DNA from 3 places in the Blautia sp. MSK17_66 genome. Region 3 is predicted to be linked to each of the others. Evidence: predicted binding sites of a transcription regulator. Region 3 holds the regulator's gene; each other region holds the start of a gene.

Region 1 (6,633 bases), on a different contig from region 3:
TAATTTATCCAATTACGCAAGAACAAATTTATTCATCTACGCTGTAGTTCGGAGCTTCCTTTGTAATATGGATATCATGCGGATGAGATTCCTTAAGTGATGCAGCAGAAATCTTAATAAATCTTCCTGTTGTCTTAAGCTTCTCAATTGTTTCTGCTCCGCAGTATCCCATACCGGAACGAAGACCGCCCATTAACTGGAATACGGTATCCTCTACATGTCCCTTGTATGCTACACGTCCCTCTACTCCTTCCGGAACCAGTTTCTTGGCATCCTGCTGGAAGTAGCGGTCCTTGCTGCCGTTTTCCATGGCTGCGATGGATCCCATACCACGGTATACTTTGTATTTACGTCCCTGATACAGTTCAAATGTTCCCGGGCTCTCATCGCATCCTGCAAAGATACTTCCCATCATGCAGACATTGGCACCAGCTGCGATTGCCTTAGTGATATCTCCGGAATATTTGATTCCGCCATCTGCGATGATCGGAATACCATAGCGGTTTGCAACTTCATAGCAGTCCATAACAGCTGTAACCTGCGGAACACCGATACCTGCAACGACACGTGTTGTACAGATAGATCCAGGTCCGATACCAACCTTGACAGCATCTACACCGGCATCGATCAGAGCCTTGGTAGCTTCTCCTGTAGCAACGTTTCCTGCGATCACCTGAAGATCCGGATATACGTCCTTGATCTGACGTACTGCGCGAAGGATATTCTCAGAATGTCCATGTGCGGAGTCGATAACAATAACGTCTACATTTGCCTTAACCAGTGCATCTACACGTGCAAGGACATTGGCTGTGATACCAACTGCCGCACCGCAGAGAAGACGTCCCTGTGCGTCTTTGGCTGCAAGAGGATATTTGATCTGTTTCTCAATATCCTTGATCGTGATCAGACCTTTTAAGTTGAAATCATCATCTACAATGGGTAATTTTTCTTTACGGGATTTAGCCAGAATCTTCTTTGCTTCTTCAAGAGTGATTCCTTCTTTGGCTGTGATCAGTCCTTCAGATGTCATGCACTCTCTGATTTTCTTTGAAAAGTCTGTTTCGAATTTAAGATCACGGTTGGTAATGATACCTACCAGCTTTCTTCCCTCTGTGATCGGAACACCGGAAATACGGAATTTCGCCATCAGGTTGTTTGCATCTTCAAGAGTATTTTCTGCGGATAAAAAGAATGGATCTGTGATAACACCGTTCTCAGAACGTTTTACCTTGTCTACCTCGTCTGCCTGTGCCTCGATGGACATATTCTTGTGAATAATACCGATACCGCCCTGTCTGGCCATAGCGATCGCCATCCTGTGCTCGGTAACTGTATCCATTCCTGCGCTCATCATAGGAATGTTCAGTTTTACCTTCTTTGTTAAATACGTTGTGACATCTACCTGATTCGGAATTACCTTTGAGTATGCCGGAACTAAAAGAACATCATCGAATGTAATTCCTTCACCAATGATAGTACCCATTGCATTTCCTCCCTTGTATATTATGTTATTTTGATTTTGTTCCCTAGTTTAACAAAAATAATTTGCAGTGTCAATCCAAAAAAACTTTGCTCGGTGCTGAATTTTTGATAGCCTGCTGCATTTGTTCATCTGGCTCAATGATGATCCTGCAATTCTCTCCCTTGTCTCTGGTGATGACTGCAAAACGCTTGTGACCAGAATTTCCTGAAGAGTAATCCAGGGTTTTCATTTTACTGCTGCTGTTGTAGTAATCCAGACGGTGAGAATCCACTGGCGCCACAAGATCTGCCTCCTTGATGTTCACTGTTATTGCTTTTTTACGTTTGGACTTGGCCATAACCATGTCGATGTCCATTTCACCGTTCACAAAAAGATACTCATATTCAAGATCTGTCCTCGGCACAATGAAATAACATGCGACTCCAAGCACAACCGCTGCCAGAAGAAACACGAAACTGAACATAAGTCCTGCCGCTGCTGCCACTGCAGTCAGTATGATCATTCCATACTTGATCACCGCATCTTTTGTAGTTGGTTCTTTCTTTACCAGAAATTCTGAATATAAATCACTCATCTGCGTCTTTCTCTCCTTATTTGTTTTATGAATCTGTAATTATTCTATCACAAAAAAAGACCAGCGTCTATGACGCTGGTCCGATCTTTAAAAACTTTTGATTACATCATTCCGCCCATTCCTGGTGCGCCTGCCGGCATAGCCGGAGTATCTTCTTTAATTGTTGCTACTACAGATTCTGTAGTAAGCAGAGTAGATGCAACGCTTGTAGCGTTCTGCAGAGCACTTCTTGTAACCTTAACCGGGTCAAGGATACCTGCTCCTACCATATCTACATAGCATTCATTCAGTGCATCAAATCCAACGCCTGGCTCAGATTCTCTTACCTTGTTGATGATAACAGAGCCTTCCAGTCCTGCATTTGCAGAAATATGGAATAATGGAGCCTCCAGTGCTTTAAGGATAACATTTGCACCTGTCTTCTCATCACCTTCCAGAGTTGCAACCAGTTCAGCAACCTTCTTGGAAGCATGGATGTAAGCAGATCCGCCGCCTGCGATGATTCCCTCTTCTACAGCTGCTCTTGTAGCTGCAAGAGCATCCTCCAGACGAAGTTTTGCTTCTTTCATCTCAGTTTCAGTTGCAGCACCAACACGGATAACAGCTACGCCGCCAGCCAGTTTTGCAAGTCTTTCCTGTAATTTTTCTTTGTCAAATTCAGATTTTGTCTCTGCGATCTGTCCACGGATCTGAGCAACACGGTCAGCAATTGCCTTCTTGTCACCAAGTCCGTCAACAATAACTGTATTTTCTTTTGCAACCTTAACAGATTTTGCACGACCAAGCTGTGCCATGGTAGCTTCTTTAAGATCCAGGCCCAGTTCATCGGAAATTACCTGTCCGCCTGTCAGGATAGCGATATCCTGCAGCATTTCTTTTCTTCTGTCACCATATCCCGGAGCTTTGACAGCTACTACCTGGAAAGTTCCTCTTAATTTATTTACGATCAGAGTTGTCAGAGCTTCACCTTCTACATCTTCTGCAATAATAAGAAGTTTTGCACCTGCCTGAACAACCTGCTCCAGTAACGGAAGTACTTCCTGAATATTGCTGATTTTCTTGTCTGTGATCAGGATATACGGATCTTCCAGAACTGCTTCCATTTTTTCCATGTCTGTAGACATATAAGCAGAAATATATCCACGGTCAAACTGCATACCTTCTACCAGATCAAGCTCTGTATGCATTGTCTTGGATTCTTCTACAGTGATAACACCATCGTTGGAAACTTTTTCCATTGCATCTGCAACAAGCTGACCAACTTCTTCATCACTTGCAGAGATTGCTGCTACGTTTGCGATCTGTGCTTTGCCGCTGATTTTCTGGCTCATCTCTTTGATTGCTTCTACAGCTGTATCTGTTGCTTTTCTCATTCCTTTTCTGAGGATGATCGGGTTAGCACCTGCTGCCAGGTTCTTCATTCCCTCATGAACCATTGCCTGTGCAAGAACAGTAGCTGTTGTAGTACCATCACCTGCTACATCATTTGTCTTGGATGCAACTTCTTTGATAAGCTGTGCACCCATGTTTTCAAATCTGTCTTCCAGTTCGATTTCTTTTGCGATTGTAACACCATCGTTTGTGATGAGCGGAGCACCGAAAGATTTGTCAAGTACAACGTTTCTTCCTTTTGGACCGATTGTTACTCTTACTGTATCTGCAAGTTTGTTTACACCAGCTTCAAGTGCAGCTCTTGCTTCTGAACCAAATTTAATTTCTTTTGCCATGATAACTGTCCTCCTGAAATAATGTCAATTAAAAAAATATTATTCAACGATTGCAAGAATATCATTCTGTTTTACGATGATGTATTCTTCGCCGTCAAGCTTTACTTCTGTTCCTGCATATTTGGAATAGATAACCTTATTACCTGTTTCCACTTCCATCTTTACTTCTTTACCATCAACAACTCCGCCAGGTCCTACAGCGATAACTTCTGCCTGCTGTGGTTTTTCCTGTGCCTGACCCGGAAGTACAATACCGGATTTTGTTGTTTCTTCTGCTTCTAACTGTTTTAATACAACTCTGTCACCTAAAGGTACTAATTTCATGATCTATTTTCCTCCTTTATTGTTGCCTTGCTTTCGATTGCTAGCACTCATTTCGTCTGAGTGCTAATCACTGTCCTTATATTATTGAATTACGCTATTTTCTGCAACTCTTTTTACAGTTGTTAATTTTTATATTTTCAAATATTATCTCTTTTTTTCTTATATTTTCTTTAGTTTTCTTATTTTACTGTTTTTCATTAATTTTTTATACAGGTGAATGCACCTATTCTGACACCATTACATCAGAAAAGCTCTTTCCCACTGAATCTTTACTCAGTGACAAAGAGCTTCTCTGACTTTATTTCTGATCAGTTTCTGATCATGATTTCTTATTTCTCTGGGCTTTGATCTCTTCCAGTTCATCAAAGATCACTTCATTGAGAACCTTGATATAGGTTCCTTTCATACCGGAAGAACGGGATTCGATAACACCTGCACTCTCAAACTTACGCAGGGCATTTACAATTACGGATCTGGTGATTCCCACACGGTCTGCGATCTTGCTCGCAACCAGGATTCCTTCTTCTCCATCCAGTTCATCAAAGATATGGATGATTGCCTCCAGTTCTGAGAATGACAGGGTATTAAAGGCTGACTTAACAACCTGCTGCTTACGGTCCTCCTCTGCATTCTCCTCGTGTACTGCACGCATCATCTCCAGTCCTACGACCGTTGTGCCATATTCACTGACAATGATATCCTCAATGTCATATGGCTTATTGTCACGATACATAAAAACAGTTCCCAGACGTTCTCCTGCAATATCAATCGGATTGATGATTCCCTGGCAGCTGCTGTCAACATGTTCAAAACCTAATGTCTGAAGATTTACGTTTTCTTTGGTTGATAAAACTCCCAAAAAACGCTCATTCAACAATTCATCTACATGTCCGCCAACGTTATCTTCAATCAGTTCAGTTATTTCCTTGACGCCCGGACATAAACTGATTCCCAGGACTTTACCCTTCTTGCTCAGCACCAGTATGTTAGAGCTTAATGTCTCCATCAAAACCTGGCAGATATCATTAAACACTACCTTACTGGAACTACTGTTGTGCAGAAGTTTGTTGATTTTTCTTGTTTTATCTAACAACTGAACGCTCATCTTGGCCTCCTTCAATGATTTATTCGATGTGACCATCTTTATAACACAATAGTACACGCTTTATCACGAAAAAGCAAGATATTTTTATATTTTTTTCACTTTTATCTGCATTTTCAGAAAATTCATAACTGTTTCATTTTCACAGTTATCATTTTCTGTGCGCTCAGTCTTCTTCTTTTTCTTTCTGCTCTACATAGCCACAGGTTTCCTGACTGCAGACAAGTTTATTTCCTTTCTCAACCATATAACTTCCGCAGACCGGACATTTCTTATTTGACGGTTTCTGCCAGGACATAAAATCACATTCCGGATTGTCGATGCATCCATAATATTTACGTCCTTTCTGCGTTTTCTTAAGGACAACATCCTTACCGCATTTCGGGCAGGCCACACCAATCTTCTCATAATAAGGCTTGGTATTTCTGCATTCCGGAAATCCCGGGCAAGCAAGAAATCTTCCATGTGGTCCATACTTGATGACCATGTTTCTGCCGCAGACATCACAGATTTCATCCGTAACCTCATCCTGAATATCAACCTTCTCAAGCTCTTTCTCTGCTGCGTCTACATCTTTCTTAAGATCCGGGTAGAAGTTTCTGACAACTGTCTTCCACTGAACAGTTCCTGCCTCCACACAGTCCAGAAGTCCTTCCATCATCGCTGTGAAGCGCACATCTACAATGCTCGGAAAAGCCTGCTTCATAATGTTGTTTACCACTTCTCCAAGTTCTGTAACATAAAGGTTCTTCTGTTCTTTGGAAACATAACGTCGGCTGATGATCGTTGTGATCGTAGGTGCATAAGTACTTGGACGGCCGATTCCCTGTTCTTCCAGTGCCTTTACAAGAGAAGCCTCTGTGTAATGTGCCGGCGGCTGTGTAAAATGCTGTTCCGGCTTCAGTTCTTCCAGAGTAAGTTTCATGCCCTTTTCCAGAGACTGGCTCAGAACATTTCCTTTCTGATTATCTTCCTCCTGTGTATATACAGATAAGAAACCATCAAAGACTACCTTGGAGGCTGCCACCGTAAAGGTATATTCTCCTGCACCGATTTTTACAGAAGTTGTCTCATATTTCGCCGCTGCCATTCTGCTGGCTGTAAAACGCTTCCATATCAGCTGATACAGGCGGAACTGATCTCTGGAAAGAGATTCCTTGATCATAGCCGGCAGTCTGGTAATGTCTGTCGGACGGATTGCCTCGTGTGCATCCTGGATCTTCTGCTCTTTCTTGACAGATTTCTCTGTTTTGGATACATATTCCTCCCCATACTGCTGTCCGATATATTCTCTTGCAGCTTCGTCCGCTTCATGGGAGATTCGTGTAGAATCTGTACGGAGATAAGTGATGATACCTACCGTACCATTTCCCTTAATATCAACACCCTCATATAACTGCTGTGCCAGACGCATAGTCTTCTG
Region 2 (6,633 bases), on a different contig from region 3:
AAAAGTTTTAATGACAGCAATGGAGATGGCATTGGAGATATCAGAGGAATCATACAGAAACTTGATTATCTGAAAGAACTTGGCGTAAATGTGCTGTGGATTTCTCCTATGCTTGAGTCTCCACAGGATGACAATGGTTACGATATTTCAGATTATCAGAAGATTTATAAAGACTACGGAACAATGGAGGATTACGAAGAACTGCTTGCCGAGGCACATAAACGTGGCATCAAGATCCTGATGGATCTCGTAGTCAACCACACTTCTGATGAACACAACTGGTTCATTGAGAGCCGCAAGTCCAAAGACAATCCGTACCGTGATTATTATATCTGGAAAGATCCTGTCAATGGAAAAGAACCAAACAACTGGGGCGGTGCATTTGGCGGTTCTGCATGGGAATATGATGCGCAGACCCAGATGTATTACCTGCATCTGTTCTCAAAGAAACAGCCGGATCTCAACTGGGAAAACGAGAAAGTACGTCAGGAAGTTTATGATATGATGACATTCTGGTGTGAAAAAGGAATCGATGGCTTCCGTATGGATGTTATCAGTATGATTTCCAAAGATCAGGCATTTCCGGACGGAGAAATGAACAATAGCCTCTATGGCGATTTTGGACCATATTGCGTACATGGTCCGAGGGTTCATGAATTTCTTCAGGAAATGAACAGAGAAGTACTTTCCAGATATGATATCATGACAGTTGGTGAAACTTCAGGAGTTACTATCGAAGAGGCACAGAAATATGCGGGAGAAGCCGGAAAAGAACTGAATATGGTATTTCAGTTTGAGCATGTGGATAATGGAAGCGGTGATTACGGAAAGTGGACAACTGAGAAATATGATTTCAAAGAGTTCAAGCGCATCATGATCAAATGGCAGGAAGAACTTCAGGGCAAAGCATGGAACAGCCTGTTTCTTGGAAATCATGATCAGCCGAGAAGTGTCAGCCGATTTGGAAATGACAATCCGGCATACAGAGAGACTTCCGCAAAAATGCTGGCAACCTGTCTTCATATGATGCAGGGAACGCCGTACGTATATCAGGGTGAAGAGCTTGGTATGACAAATGTCTACTTCGATAAACTGGAAGACTATCGTGATATTGAGAGTATCAATTTCTTTACAGAACTTACGGAATCAGGACTTATGACTCCGGAATACATGATGAAATGTCTGATGCTGAGAAGCCGTGACAATGCGAGAACCCCGATGCAGTGGGATGATTCAGAACAGGCCGGATTTACAGATGGCGAGTCCTGGATCAAAGTGAACCCGAACTATAAAGAGATCAATGCGGTGCAGCAGCTCAAAGATCCGAACTCTATTTTCCATTACTATCAGAAACTGATCAGCCTGCGTAAAGAAAAAGACATCATCGTTTATGGTGAGTTTGAACCGCTCTACCGTGACGACGAGCAGATTTTTGTTTACACAAGAAAACTGGATCAGGAAAAACTTCTGACAGTCTGCAATTTCAGTGAAAGAAATGCAGAGATGGAGATTCCGGAAGAATTCAAAGGTGCAGAATGCCTGATCACAAATCTTGACAGAACTGTATTTGAAGGTAAAATTGTTTTGAAACCATATGAGGCATTTGTATTATATAAATAAGAGGTAACACAGAGATGATCAGAAAATACAGATATGGAACTCCGTTTGACACGGAGGCACTGACCGAAAAAATTGAAACAACTGAGGGCGTTTTTCCATATGGAGAAATCAGTCAGGAAGAGGGATTTGCTTTTACTTATATCATGGACGAAGATGATATCGTCTATGGCCTGGGTGAATCCAACCGCGGAATCAACAAAAGAGGCTACTGCTACATCAGCAACTGCACAGATGATCCGGAGCATACAGAGGACAAGCGTTCTCTGTACGGAGCTCACAACTTCATTATCGTGAGCGGCAAGACGACGTTTGGATTATTTTTTGACTATCCGTCAAAACTGACCTTTGACATCGGATATACCAGAATGGATACCCTTAAAGTATCCTGCGAAAATGCAGATCTGGATATTTACGTGATCGAGGGCGAAAATGCTTATGATATCGTAAAACAGTTCCGTCATGTGATCGGGCGCAGCTACATCCCGCCGAAGTTTGCTTTTGGTTTCGGACAGAGCCGCTGGGGTTACACCACAAAGGAAGATTTCCGCACTGTTGCAAAAGGATATCGCGAGAATCACATCCCGATCGATATGATCTATATGGATATTGATTATATGCAGTCTTTTAAGGATTTCACACTGAGCGAAGAAAACTTCCCGGATTTTCCGGAATTTGTACAGGAAATGAAGGACCAGGATCTTCGTCTGATTCCAATCATCGATGCCGGAGTCAAGGTCGAACCGGGATACGATGTTTACGAGGAAGGCGTCAGAAACAACTATTTCTGCAAGAGAGAGGACGGAAGTGATTTCGTTGCAGCCGTGTGGCCGGGAGATACCCACTTCCCGGATATGCTGAATAAGGATGCCAGAAAGTGGTTCGGAGACAAATATCGTTTCCTTATTGAACAGGGAATTGAAGGCTTCTGGAACGATATGAACGAGCCGGCAATCTTTTATTCCTCTGAAGGACTTAAAGAAGCAAAAGAACTTGCCGGAGAGTTTGCAAAAGACACAGAAGGCAGGGTCCATCCGTGGGATATGCAGGCAAAGATGAAGGGCATTGCAAACAATCCGGAGGATTACAGAAGATTTTACCACAATGTGGATGGCAAAAAAATCCGTCACGACAAAGTGCATAACCTTTTTGGCTACAACATGACAAGAGCAGCAGGGGAAGCCTTTGAGCGTATTGATCCGGAAAAACGTTTCCTGATGTTCTCCAGATCTTCCTATATCGGAATGCACCGTTACGGTGGAATCTGGACCGGTGACAATAAATCCTGGTGGTCACACATCCTTCTTAATCTGAAGATGATGCCATCTCTGAATATGTGTGGATTCATGTACACAGGTGCCGACCTTGGCGGATTTGGCGCAGATACAACCAGAGATCTGGTGCTCCGTTTCCTTGCTTTGGGTGTATTCACCCCGTTAATGCGTAATCATGCGGCAGAAGGAACCAGAGAGCAGGAATGCTACCAGTTCGAAAACATCGAGGATTTCCGAAATGTCATTAATACCAGATACCGTCTCGTACCGTATCTGTACAGCGAGTACATGAAAGCTGCACTGAACGATGACATGTACTTCAAACCGCTCGGCTTCGTTTATCCGGATGACAAGATGGCGATTCGCGTAGAAGACCAGCTCATCCTCGGAAACGAGATCATGATCGCACCGGTCTACGAGCAGAATGCAAGAGGACGCTACGTTTACCTGCCGGAAGAAATGAAATTCATCAAGTTCCTGCCAGACGGAACCATTTCCGAAGAAATCCTCGCAAAAGGAGTTCACTATGTAGACGTGGCACTCAACGAAGTACCGCTCTTCATCCGAAGCGGCAAATGCATCCCAATCGCAGAAGTGGCAGAGTGCGTGAAGGATATTGATACAGAGCACCTTAAGATGCTTGGATACGAAGGCAGCAGCTATACTCTGTATGAAGATGACGGAATCCATAAGGATTATGACAAGGAAGAGAATTACAGGATTCTGACGAAATAAGGTAATAGTTAATGTGAATATGCGTAGATGAAAGCAGGGCTGACAGTCTGTTAGGGATTGTCGGCTCTGTTTTTGTGTTCACAAAATGTTCACAAATAATTAGCACTCACCTCTTTACAGTGCTAACAATGTGTGTTATAGTACAAGCATAACAAAGATAACCCAAAGGGTACGGAAAGAAATTTCGGTATCCTTTTCCTACGATATAGAGGAGGAGAGCCTATGAATATCAGTAAATTTACTCAGAAATCTGTACAGGCTGTTCAGGATCTTGAGAAGGTTGCTTATGAGTATGGCAATCAGGAAGTAGAGCAGGAGCATCTTTTGTATGCACTGTTAACACAGGAGGACAGCCTGATTCTCAAACTGATTGAGAAGATGGATATCAATAAAGAATATTTTATCAACGTAGTAAAGAAAGCCTTGGATGCCAAGGTAAAAGTATCCGGCGGTGATCTGAGATTTGGACAGTATCTGAACAAATCTCTTGTAAATGCAGAGAACGAAGCGAAGGCAATGGGAGATGAATATGTTTCTGTTGAGCATCTGTTTCTGTCTCTTCTGACACAGCCGAGTCCGAGTATGAAGAAGATCTTTAATGAATTCGGTATCACCAGAGAAAGATTTCTCCAGGCACTTTCTACCGTGAGAGGCAACCAGAGAGTTGTCAGTGATAACCCGGAAGCAACCTATGATACTTTGAACAAATATGGTGAGGATCTTGTCGAGAAGGCGAGAAACCAGAAACTGGATCCGGTCATCGGACGTGATGCAGAAATTCGCAATATCATCCGTATTCTTTCCCGTAAGACCAAGAATAACCCGGTGCTGATCGGTGAGCCTGGTGTCGGTAAGACAGCAGCCATCGAAGGACTGGCACAGCGAATCGTTGCCGGCGATGTTCCGGAAGGCCTTAAGAATAAGAAAATTTTTGCGTTGGATATGGGAGCACTGGTTGCAGGTGCCAAGTATCGTGGTGAATTTGAGGAACGTCTCAAAGCAGTCCTCGAAGAAGTGAAGAAAAGTGAGGGCGAGATCATCCTCTTCATCGATGAACTTCACCTGATCGTCGGAGCCGGTAAGACAGACGGTGCGATGGATGCAGGTAATATGCTGAAACCTATGCTTGCCAGAGGTGAACTGCATTGTATTGGTGCCACCACACTGGACGAGTACCGTCAGTACATCGAGAAAGATGCCGCACTGGCACGTCGTTTCCAGCCGGTTATGGTCGATGAGCCGACCGTAGAAGATACCATTTCCATCCTTCGTGGACTGAAGGAAAGATATGAAGTCTTCCATGGTGTCAAGATTACAGACAGCGCACTGGTGGCAGCAGCTACACTTTCACACAGATATATCACAGACAGGTTCCTGCCAGATAAGGCAATCGACCTGGTAGATGAGGCCTGTGCCCTGATCAAGACCGAACTGGATTCCATGCCGACCGAACTGGATGAGCAGAGACGTAAGATCATGCAGCTTGAGATCGAGGAATCTGCCCTTAAGAAAGAAACAGACAATCTGAGCAAGGAGCGTCTTGCAGATCTGCAGAAAGAGCTTGCAGAGATGCGTGATACCTTTAATACTCAGAAGGCACAGTGGGACAATGAGAAACATTCTGTAGAGAAGCTCCAGAAATTACGTGAGCAGATCGAGGATATCAATAAACAGATCCAGAAAGCAAAACAGAACTACGATCTGGAAAAAGCAGCTGAGCTGCAGTATGGTGAGCTGCCGAAACTCCAGAAACAGCTGGAGATAGAGGAAAGACAGGTCAAAGAAAGTGACCGCAGTCTGGTACATGAAGCTGTCACAGATGATGAGATTGCAAGGATTATCTCCCGTTGGACAGGTATTCCGGTAACGAAACTGACTGAAGGCGAGAGAACGAAACTTCTTGGTCTGGAGGATGAACTGCATAAACGTGTGATCGGACAGGATGAAGGTGTACGTCTTGTTACAGATGCAATCCTTCGTTCCAAAGCAGGAATCAAAGACCCGTCCAAACCGATTGGATCTTTCCTGTTCCTTGGACCTACCGGTGTTGGTAAGACAGAACTTGCCAAGACACTGGCAGCCACTCTGTTTGATGATGAGCAGAATATGGTACGAATCGATATGAGTGAGTACATGGAGAAATATTCTGTATCTCGTCTGATCGGAGCGCCTCCGGGATATGTAGGATACGAAGAAGGCGGTCAGCTTACAGAGGCTGTTCGTCGTAAACCATACAGCGTTGTCCTGTTTGATGAGATTGAGAAGGCACATCCGGATGTATTTAACGTACTTCTTCAGGTGCTGGATGACGGACGTATCACAGATTCTCAGGGCAGAACTGTAGACTTCAAGAACACGATTCTGATCATGACTTCCAATATTGGTTCTCCATATCTTCTTGATGGTATTGATGAGAAGGGTGAGATCAAACCGGAGGCTCAGGAGCAGGTTATGAATGACCTGCGTGGACATTTCCGTCCGGAATTCCTGAACCGTCTGGATGAAATTATTATGTTCAAACCATTGACAAAAGAGAACATTGGTGGCATAGTCGACCTTATGGTCAAAGAACTCAGCGACCGTCTGGCAGATCAGGAGCTTTCCCTGGAACTGACTGATGCGGCAAGAACTCAGGTAATTGAAAATGGATATGATCCGGTATATGGAGCACGTCCGCTGAAACGTTATCTGCAGAACTATGTGGAAACACTTGCAGCCAAGAAGATTCTTTCCGGTGATGTACATCAGGGCGATACGCTTGTGCTGGATGTCAAAGACGGTGAGTTTGTGATCAATACAAAATAGATGTGACTGTGGATGTAACTGACAGTCACAGGAAAATTGCAGGAGGCAGCTATGATACCAAAGGATCCGGTGATGCTGTTGAGTTACGTTAATACACAGCTCAGAGATTATTATGACTCGCTTGATGATTTCCTTAAGGATAAGGAATTGTCAGGAGAGAGCCTGATAAAGAAACTCGCGTCGATCGATTATGAGTACGATG
Region 3 (6,633 bases):
AAGTCAGTGGTGCGGTAGAATAGATATTCATATCCTGTCTCTGGAAGATCGGATGACGGGCTACATTTACCTCTACAAGAAGGTCGCCTCTCGGGCCGCCGTTTGTACCCGGCTCTCCCTTCTCACGGATGCGTATGCTCTGTCCATTGTCGATACCGGCTGGGATAGAAACCTGAATCTTCTTGCGCGCAGAAGTATATCCTGTTCCACGGCAGGCACTGCATTTGTCCTTGATGATCTTACCGGTTCCATTACAGTCCGGACAGGTCTGTACATTACGGACCATACCAAACATGGACTGCTGTGTATAGACAATCTGACCTTCACCTTTACATTTCGGACAGGTAACTGGCTGTGTTCCTGGTTTTGCACCTGTTCCATGGCAGGTAGTACATTCATCCTTCAGCACGATCTCCAGTTCTTTGTCACAGCCAAATATAGCTTCTTCAAAAGTAATATTTACACGGGCACGTAAATTGGCACCTTTCATTGGTCCGTTATTGGCACGGCGTCTTGCGCCGCCTCCGAACAGATCTCCGAAAATATCTCCAAAAATGTCTCCCATATCTGCGCCATCGAAACCGCCAAATCCACCGTAGCCGCCGGCTCCACCGCCACCCTGCTCAAATGCAGCGTGACCAAACTGATCGTACTGTCTACGTTTGTCTGCATCACTTAAGACACTGTATGCTTCTGTAGCTTCTTTAAACTTTGCCTCTGCTTCTTTATCTCCCGGGTTTACGTCCGGATGATATTTTTTGGCTAATTTTCGGTACGCGCTCTTCAGTTCTGAATCACTGGCAGTCTTGCTGACACCCAGGACCTCATAGTAATCTCTTTTATCAGCCATCTTTTCTCTTTCCTATATGCTTTAGTTTTAGTTCTTAACTGTTCAGTATCCTCTACCTTCTGAATAGTTACTTTAGTTCTTATATCCAAGATGCCTCCCGTGCAGACCTGACATCTGCACCGGAGGCTTTATGATTATTTAATCTGTTTCTCAGTAACTTTTAGACCTCTTTGTAGTCAGCGTCCACAACATCATCATTGTAGCCTGCTTCATTTCCACCCTGAGCTGCACCTGCTCCCGGGTTCGGGCCAGCCTGGCCGCCTGCCTGCTGTGTCTGCTCATACATTTTAGCGAAAAGTTTCTGAGCACTTTCCATCATTTTTTCCTGAGCTGCTTTGATGTCTGCGATCTGAGCATCTGTCAGTTCTGCGTTTGCAGTCTGAGCAAGGAGATCCTTCAGTGCATTCAAGTCTGTCTCAACAGCTGCTTTGTCGTTAGCATCGATCTTGTCGCCTGCTTCTTTGAGTGCATTCTCAACCTGGAATACCATGGAGTCTGCATTGTTTCTTGTATCGATTCCCTCTTTACGTTTCTTATCCTGAGCTTCAAACTCAGCAGCTTCTTTGACTGCCTTGTCGATCTCGGAGTCAGACATGTTGGAACCAGCTGTGATTGTGATGTGCTGCTCTTTACCTGTTCCAAGGTCTTTTGCAGAAACATTTACAATACCGTTGGCATCAATATCAAATGTAACCTCAATCTGCGGAACACCACGACGTGCTGGCGGGATTCCATCCAGACGGAACTGTCCGAGAGATTTGTTGTCTTTTGCGAACTGACGCTCACCCTGTACTACGTTGATATCTACTGCTGTCTGGTTATCTGCTGCTGTAGAGAAGATCTGGCTCTTCTTGGTCGGGATTGTTGTATTTCTCTCGATCAGACGAGTTGCGATACCACCCATTGTCTCGATGGACAGTGACAGCGGAGTAACATCCAGAAGAAGGATATCACCGGCACCTGCATCACCTGCAAGTTTACCACCCTGTACGGAAGCACCAAGTGCAACACATTCATCCGGGTTCAGAGATTTGCTTGGCTCTTTGCCTGTCAGCTGTTTTACCTTATCCTGTACAGCTGGGATACGTGTGGATCCACCTACCAGAAGTACCTGGCCAAGTTCGGAAGCTGTGATACCTGCGTCAGACAGTGCACGGCGAACCGGCTCAGCTGTTTTTTCTACCAGGTCATGTGTCAGCTCATCAAATTTAGCTCTTGTAAGGTTCATATCGAAATGCTTCGGTCCCTCTGCTGTTGCAGTGATGAACGGAAGGTTGATGTTTGTTGTTGTTGCGGAAGAAAGTTCTTTTTTGGCTTTCTCTGCTGCTTCTTTCAGTCTCTGAAGAGCCATCTTGTCTGCGCTTAAGTCTACGCCCTCAGCTTTCTTGAATTCTTCGATCATCCAATCTGTAACCTTCTGGTCAAAGTCATCACCACCAAGACGGTTGTTACCTGCTGTGGAAAGAACCTCGATAACTCCATCACCGATCTCGATAACAGATACGTCGAAGGTACCACCACCTAAGTCGTAAACCATGATCTTCTGCTCTTTCTCGTTGTCAAGACCATAAGCAAGAGCTGCTGCTGTAGGCTCGTTAATGATACGTTTTACATCAAGACCTGCGATCTTACCGGCATCCTTGGTTGCCTGACGCTGAGCATCGTTGAAGTAAGCCGGAACTGTGATAACAGCCTCTGTTACGCTCTCTCCAAGATATCCTTCTGCGTCTTTTTTCAGTTTCTGAAGAATCATTGCGGAGATTTCCTGCGGAGAGTATTTCTTATCATCGATTGTTACACGATAATCTGTACCCATCTCTCTCTTGATGGAGGAAATTGTTCTGTCTGCGTTTGTTACTGCCTGACGTTTTGCAGGCTCACCAACGAGACGTTCTCCTGTTTTTGTGAAAGCAACTACAGACGGTGTAGTTCTTGCGCCTTCTGTATTAGCGATAACGGTCGGCTGTCCACCTTCCATTACGGCTACACAACTGTTTGTTGTACCTAAGTCAATACCAATGATTTTTCCCATGATAATATTCCTCCTGAATTTATTCTAAGATTTAAGACTATTAAATATTTCAATTTTTCCTTCCAGAATCAAGATGCTCAACGCATCTTTCGTGCTGCGCACTTACGATTCTGTCAGGATCGTGCCAGAAAAAGTAAATGTCTGCTTCGCAGCCGCTTCCTTTTTCTTTGGGCACGATCAGTTTGCGACTTTGACCATGCTGTGGCGAACTACGAATCCCTTGTAGGTGTAACCCTTCTGGAGTTCCTCTACAATGATGTTCTCGCCAACAGATTCATCCTCCACATGCATCACTGCATTATGGAAATCCGGGTTGAATTCCTTGCCGACAGCTTCGATCGGTTCTACTCCCATGCCTTCCATCGTAGTGATAAGCTGTTTGTAGATCTTCTGCATGCCATCTGCAAACGGATCACCTTCCGGAGCCTGTGCAAGACCTCTTTCGAAGTTATCCACAACCGGAAGCATCTTCTCGATGATGTCCTTCGCACCGATCACATACATACTGGATTTCTCCTTCTCTGTACGTTTACGGAAGTTGTCAAACTCAGCCATGCTTCGCTTCAGTCTGTCTGTCAGTTCTTCAACCTGCTGCTCTAATTTATTGTCCTTTTTCTTCTTGCCGAAGAAAGATGTTTTGGATTTTGTTTCTTTATCGTCATCTGCCTGGGCAGTTTCCTCCGCCTGTGCGTCCTGTCCTGCCGTTGCTTCCGGCGATTCTTCTGTCGGCTCGTTCACAGTTTCTGTTTCCGGAATATCCTTCTCTGTTTCTTCCTGCTCATTTGCCGCATTTTTATTTACTTCTGACACTTTTTTTTACCGCCTTTCTGCTCTGGCTTCTAGCCGTCTTCATTGCTTTTATTTTTGGTGAAAACCTGATCAAGTTCTACCTTGAGGGTCTTCAGACTGTTTACCACATTCTCATAATCCATTCGTTTCGGACCTACAATACCGATCGTTCCATGCATTCCTTCGCCCAGCTCATAGGTTGCAGTCACAACACTGCAGTCCTTCATAGTCGAGATCGGAAGTTCATCTCCGATATACACCTGAACTCCGGTACTGTCATCTGCCATACGCTCCTTGACTAGATCCACCAGCTGTTGTTTCTCTTCAAATGTGGAGATCAGGCCGGTCGCCTTCGTCGTATCGGATAACTCCGGATACTTAAAGAAGTTCGTGGCTCCTGACGTATAGATTTCCATATCGTCTTCATCAACATGAATCGTAGCTGCAACTGCATCCAGCACTCTTGCCACCAGTCCGCTGTGAATGCCTGCCTGTTCTTTCAATCTGGCGATCATGCCAAGGTTGATATCCTGGATCGGCAGTCCGTTCAGATTGGTATTCAGAAGCAGGTTCAGCTTCAGGATCGTCTCATCGTCCATCTCTTCATCCAGATCGATGATCTGATTTCGGATGACATTGCCTTCGCATACAACAACTGCTACCAGCTGCAATTCATTGACACGGGATAACTGAATAAATTTCAGCTTGCTTCCGCTGTACTGAGGAACGGAAATCATCGTCGCGTAATTGGTGTTGGAAGCAAGAACACGTGCTACTTTCTTAAGCACCTTATCCATCTTGTCAGTCTTCTCAATCATCAGATTACGGAGTTCCTCGATCTCATCCTCCTTCTCGCGCATCAGCTCATCCACATAAAGCCTGTAGCCCTTATCGGAAGGTATTCTTCCTGCCGATGTATGTGGCTGAACAATATATCCCATCTCTGTCAGATCAGACATCTCATTCCGGATTGTTGCTGAGCTGACATTCAGATCCTTATCCTTGGAAATCGTCCTGGATCCTACCGGTTCGCCTGTCTCCATGTATGTTCTGATGATCGCCTTGAGAATTCGTTTCTTACGATCTGTCAGTTGTTCATCCATGTTCCCAGCTCCTTTCCGTTTAGTCTGTTAGCACTCATCATTAAGGAGTGCTAACATCTATAGTGTTAAGATAGCACTGTCGTAATTATTTGTCAACAGATAATTACGAATTTTTTGAAAAAAACACAAAAATCACAGTTCAGACACAGATTAAGGAAATCTGACATTTCTCGACCTTCCCCATCTGATATCTTTCCTGTGATTTTTAATTTTTGTTCTGTTCTGTACAATTACAGGCCGCTTCTGCGGATGGACTCTACCACTTCTCTGATCTTCTCCGGCGGAAGCACCAGAGCGAAACGTACATAGCCCTCTCCATGAGGTCCAAAACTTGCTCCCGGTGTCACGATCACACCGGCTTTTTCCATCAGTTCCATGCAGAACGCCATACTGTCCGTCCGTCCTTTCGGGATTTTGGCCCAGACAAACATCGTTCCCTTGCCATTCGGGAGTTCCCATCCGATCTCTCTGAGTCCATTGCAGAGGGCATCTCTTCTCTCCTGATACATCTGGCACTGCTCCCTGACGCTCTCGAGCGGTCCTTTCAGTGCAGCGATCGCGGCTTTCTGAATAGGAAGGAACATTCCAAAATCAATCTGGCTTCTAAGTTTACGAAGTGCGGCAATCACATCCGGACGGCCCACCAAAAAACTGATCCTTGCTCCGGTCACATTGAAGGACTTGGAAAGACTGAAGAACTCCACTCCGATTTCCTTCGCACCTTCTGTTGCCAGAAAACTTCCCCCATGCGCCCCATCAAAGATAATATCGCTGTAGGCATTGTCATGGATGATCAGAATGTCATACTTTCTGGCAAATGCCACGATTTCTTCATAAAGTCCCGGCGTGGCGATACTTCCTACCGGGTTGGACGGAAGAGAAACTACCATATATTTGGCCTTTTTTGCAACTTCTTCCGGGATATCCTTTACATATGGAAGAAAATCATGCTCTGCCACCAGTGGATAATAGTATGGTATTGCTCCTGCCATCAGGCTTCCCGCTGCAAATACCGGATAACACGGATCCGGAAGAAGAACGACATCCCCTTCATCACAGAGTGCCATTCCCAGATGTCCCATGCCTTCCTGGCTTCCGTAAACGGTCATGACCATATCCGGTGTCAGCTCAACATCAAATCGTTTCTTATAATACTCACAGACTGCTTCCAGAAGCTCCGGAAGGTCTCTGAGGCTGTATTTCCAGTTGTTATCATCCATGGCAGCTTCTGCCAGGGCCTTCTTGATGTGTTCCGGCGTCTTAAAATCCGGTGTTCCCACACTCATATTATAAATTTTCATACCCTGCTGCTCCAGCTCCATCCGTCTGTTGTTCAGGGCCGCAAAGATTTCCTCTCCAAATCTGTCTAATCTTTTGGAAAACTGCATATCGACTCCCTCTTTCTACATAATGGTTTTATTTTATCACTCTCTCCATTACTGTACAAGAGTAAAGTGTAAATATTTTGCAGTTACATCACTGTTCTGCGATGCCGGACTTTAGGATCTTGTTATATATATATCAAGATGCCGGATTCTCCTTACGCTTCCAGTTCTTCCAGATTTTTCTTCAGTTCGATCATCTTGTCTCTGAGCTCTGCTGCCTGTTCAAAGTTCAGGTTCGCCGCCGCCTCACGCATCTGTTTCTCAACCTTCGTGATCAGCTTCATGAGTTCCTTACGGTTCATGGACTCCGGATCCTTTTTCAGCTTATCCTCTGTCTCAGCAACCGCTTTAGAAACCGTGATCAGGTCACGGACTGCCTTTCTGATCGTAGTAGGTGTGATTCCATGTTCTTTGTTGTATGCTTCCTGAATACTTCTTCTTCGTTCTGTTTCCTGAATCGCATTTCTCATGGAA

Evidence for each region. The regulator HrcA, encoded in region 3, represses chaperone genes, less so after heat shock. The targets are predictions, from matches to a motif close to TGTTAGCACTCNNNNNNNNNGAGTGCTAACA.
Region 1: the regulator HrcA is predicted to act here: its motif matches at 4,147-4,177, upstream of groES (co-chaperone GroES).
Region 2: the regulator HrcA is predicted to act here: its motif matches at 3,724-3,754, upstream of clpB (ATP-dependent chaperone ClpB).

The regions. Positions count from the first base shown of each region.
Region 1 covers NZ_JAJBNQ010000015.1:43,771-50,403, reverse strand. Annotated here, with positions in the region: gene guaB (IMP dehydrogenase) at 29-1,483, opposite strand; gene LIR34_RS09430 (DUF6106 family protein) at 1,554-2,057, opposite strand; gene groL (chaperonin GroEL) at 2,159-3,784, opposite strand; gene groES (co-chaperone GroES) at 3,824-4,108, opposite strand; gene codY (GTP-sensing pleiotropic transcriptional regulator CodY) at 4,428-5,213, opposite strand; gene topA (type I DNA topoisomerase) at 5,377-6,633, opposite strand, start outside.
Region 2 covers NZ_JAJBNQ010000008.1:40,632-47,264, reverse strand. Annotated here, with positions in the region: gene LIR34_RS05670 (glycoside hydrolase family 13 protein) at 1-1,620, shown strand, start outside; gene LIR34_RS05665 (glycoside hydrolase family 31 protein) at 1,635-3,626, shown strand; gene clpB (ATP-dependent chaperone ClpB) at 3,849-6,431, shown strand; gene LIR34_RS05655 (DUF4250 domain-containing protein) at 6,483-6,633, shown strand, end outside.
Region 3 covers NZ_JAJBNQ010000013.1:30,153-36,785, reverse strand. Annotated here, with positions in the region: gene dnaJ (molecular chaperone DnaJ) at 1-850, opposite strand, end outside; gene dnaK (molecular chaperone DnaK) at 1,011-2,882, opposite strand; gene grpE (nucleotide exchange factor GrpE) at 3,060-3,692, opposite strand; gene hrcA (heat-inducible transcriptional repressor HrcA) at 3,722-4,774, opposite strand; gene LIR34_RS08330 (pyridoxal phosphate-dependent aminotransferase) at 5,005-6,162, opposite strand; gene uvrB (excinuclease ABC subunit UvrB) at 6,315-6,633, opposite strand, start outside.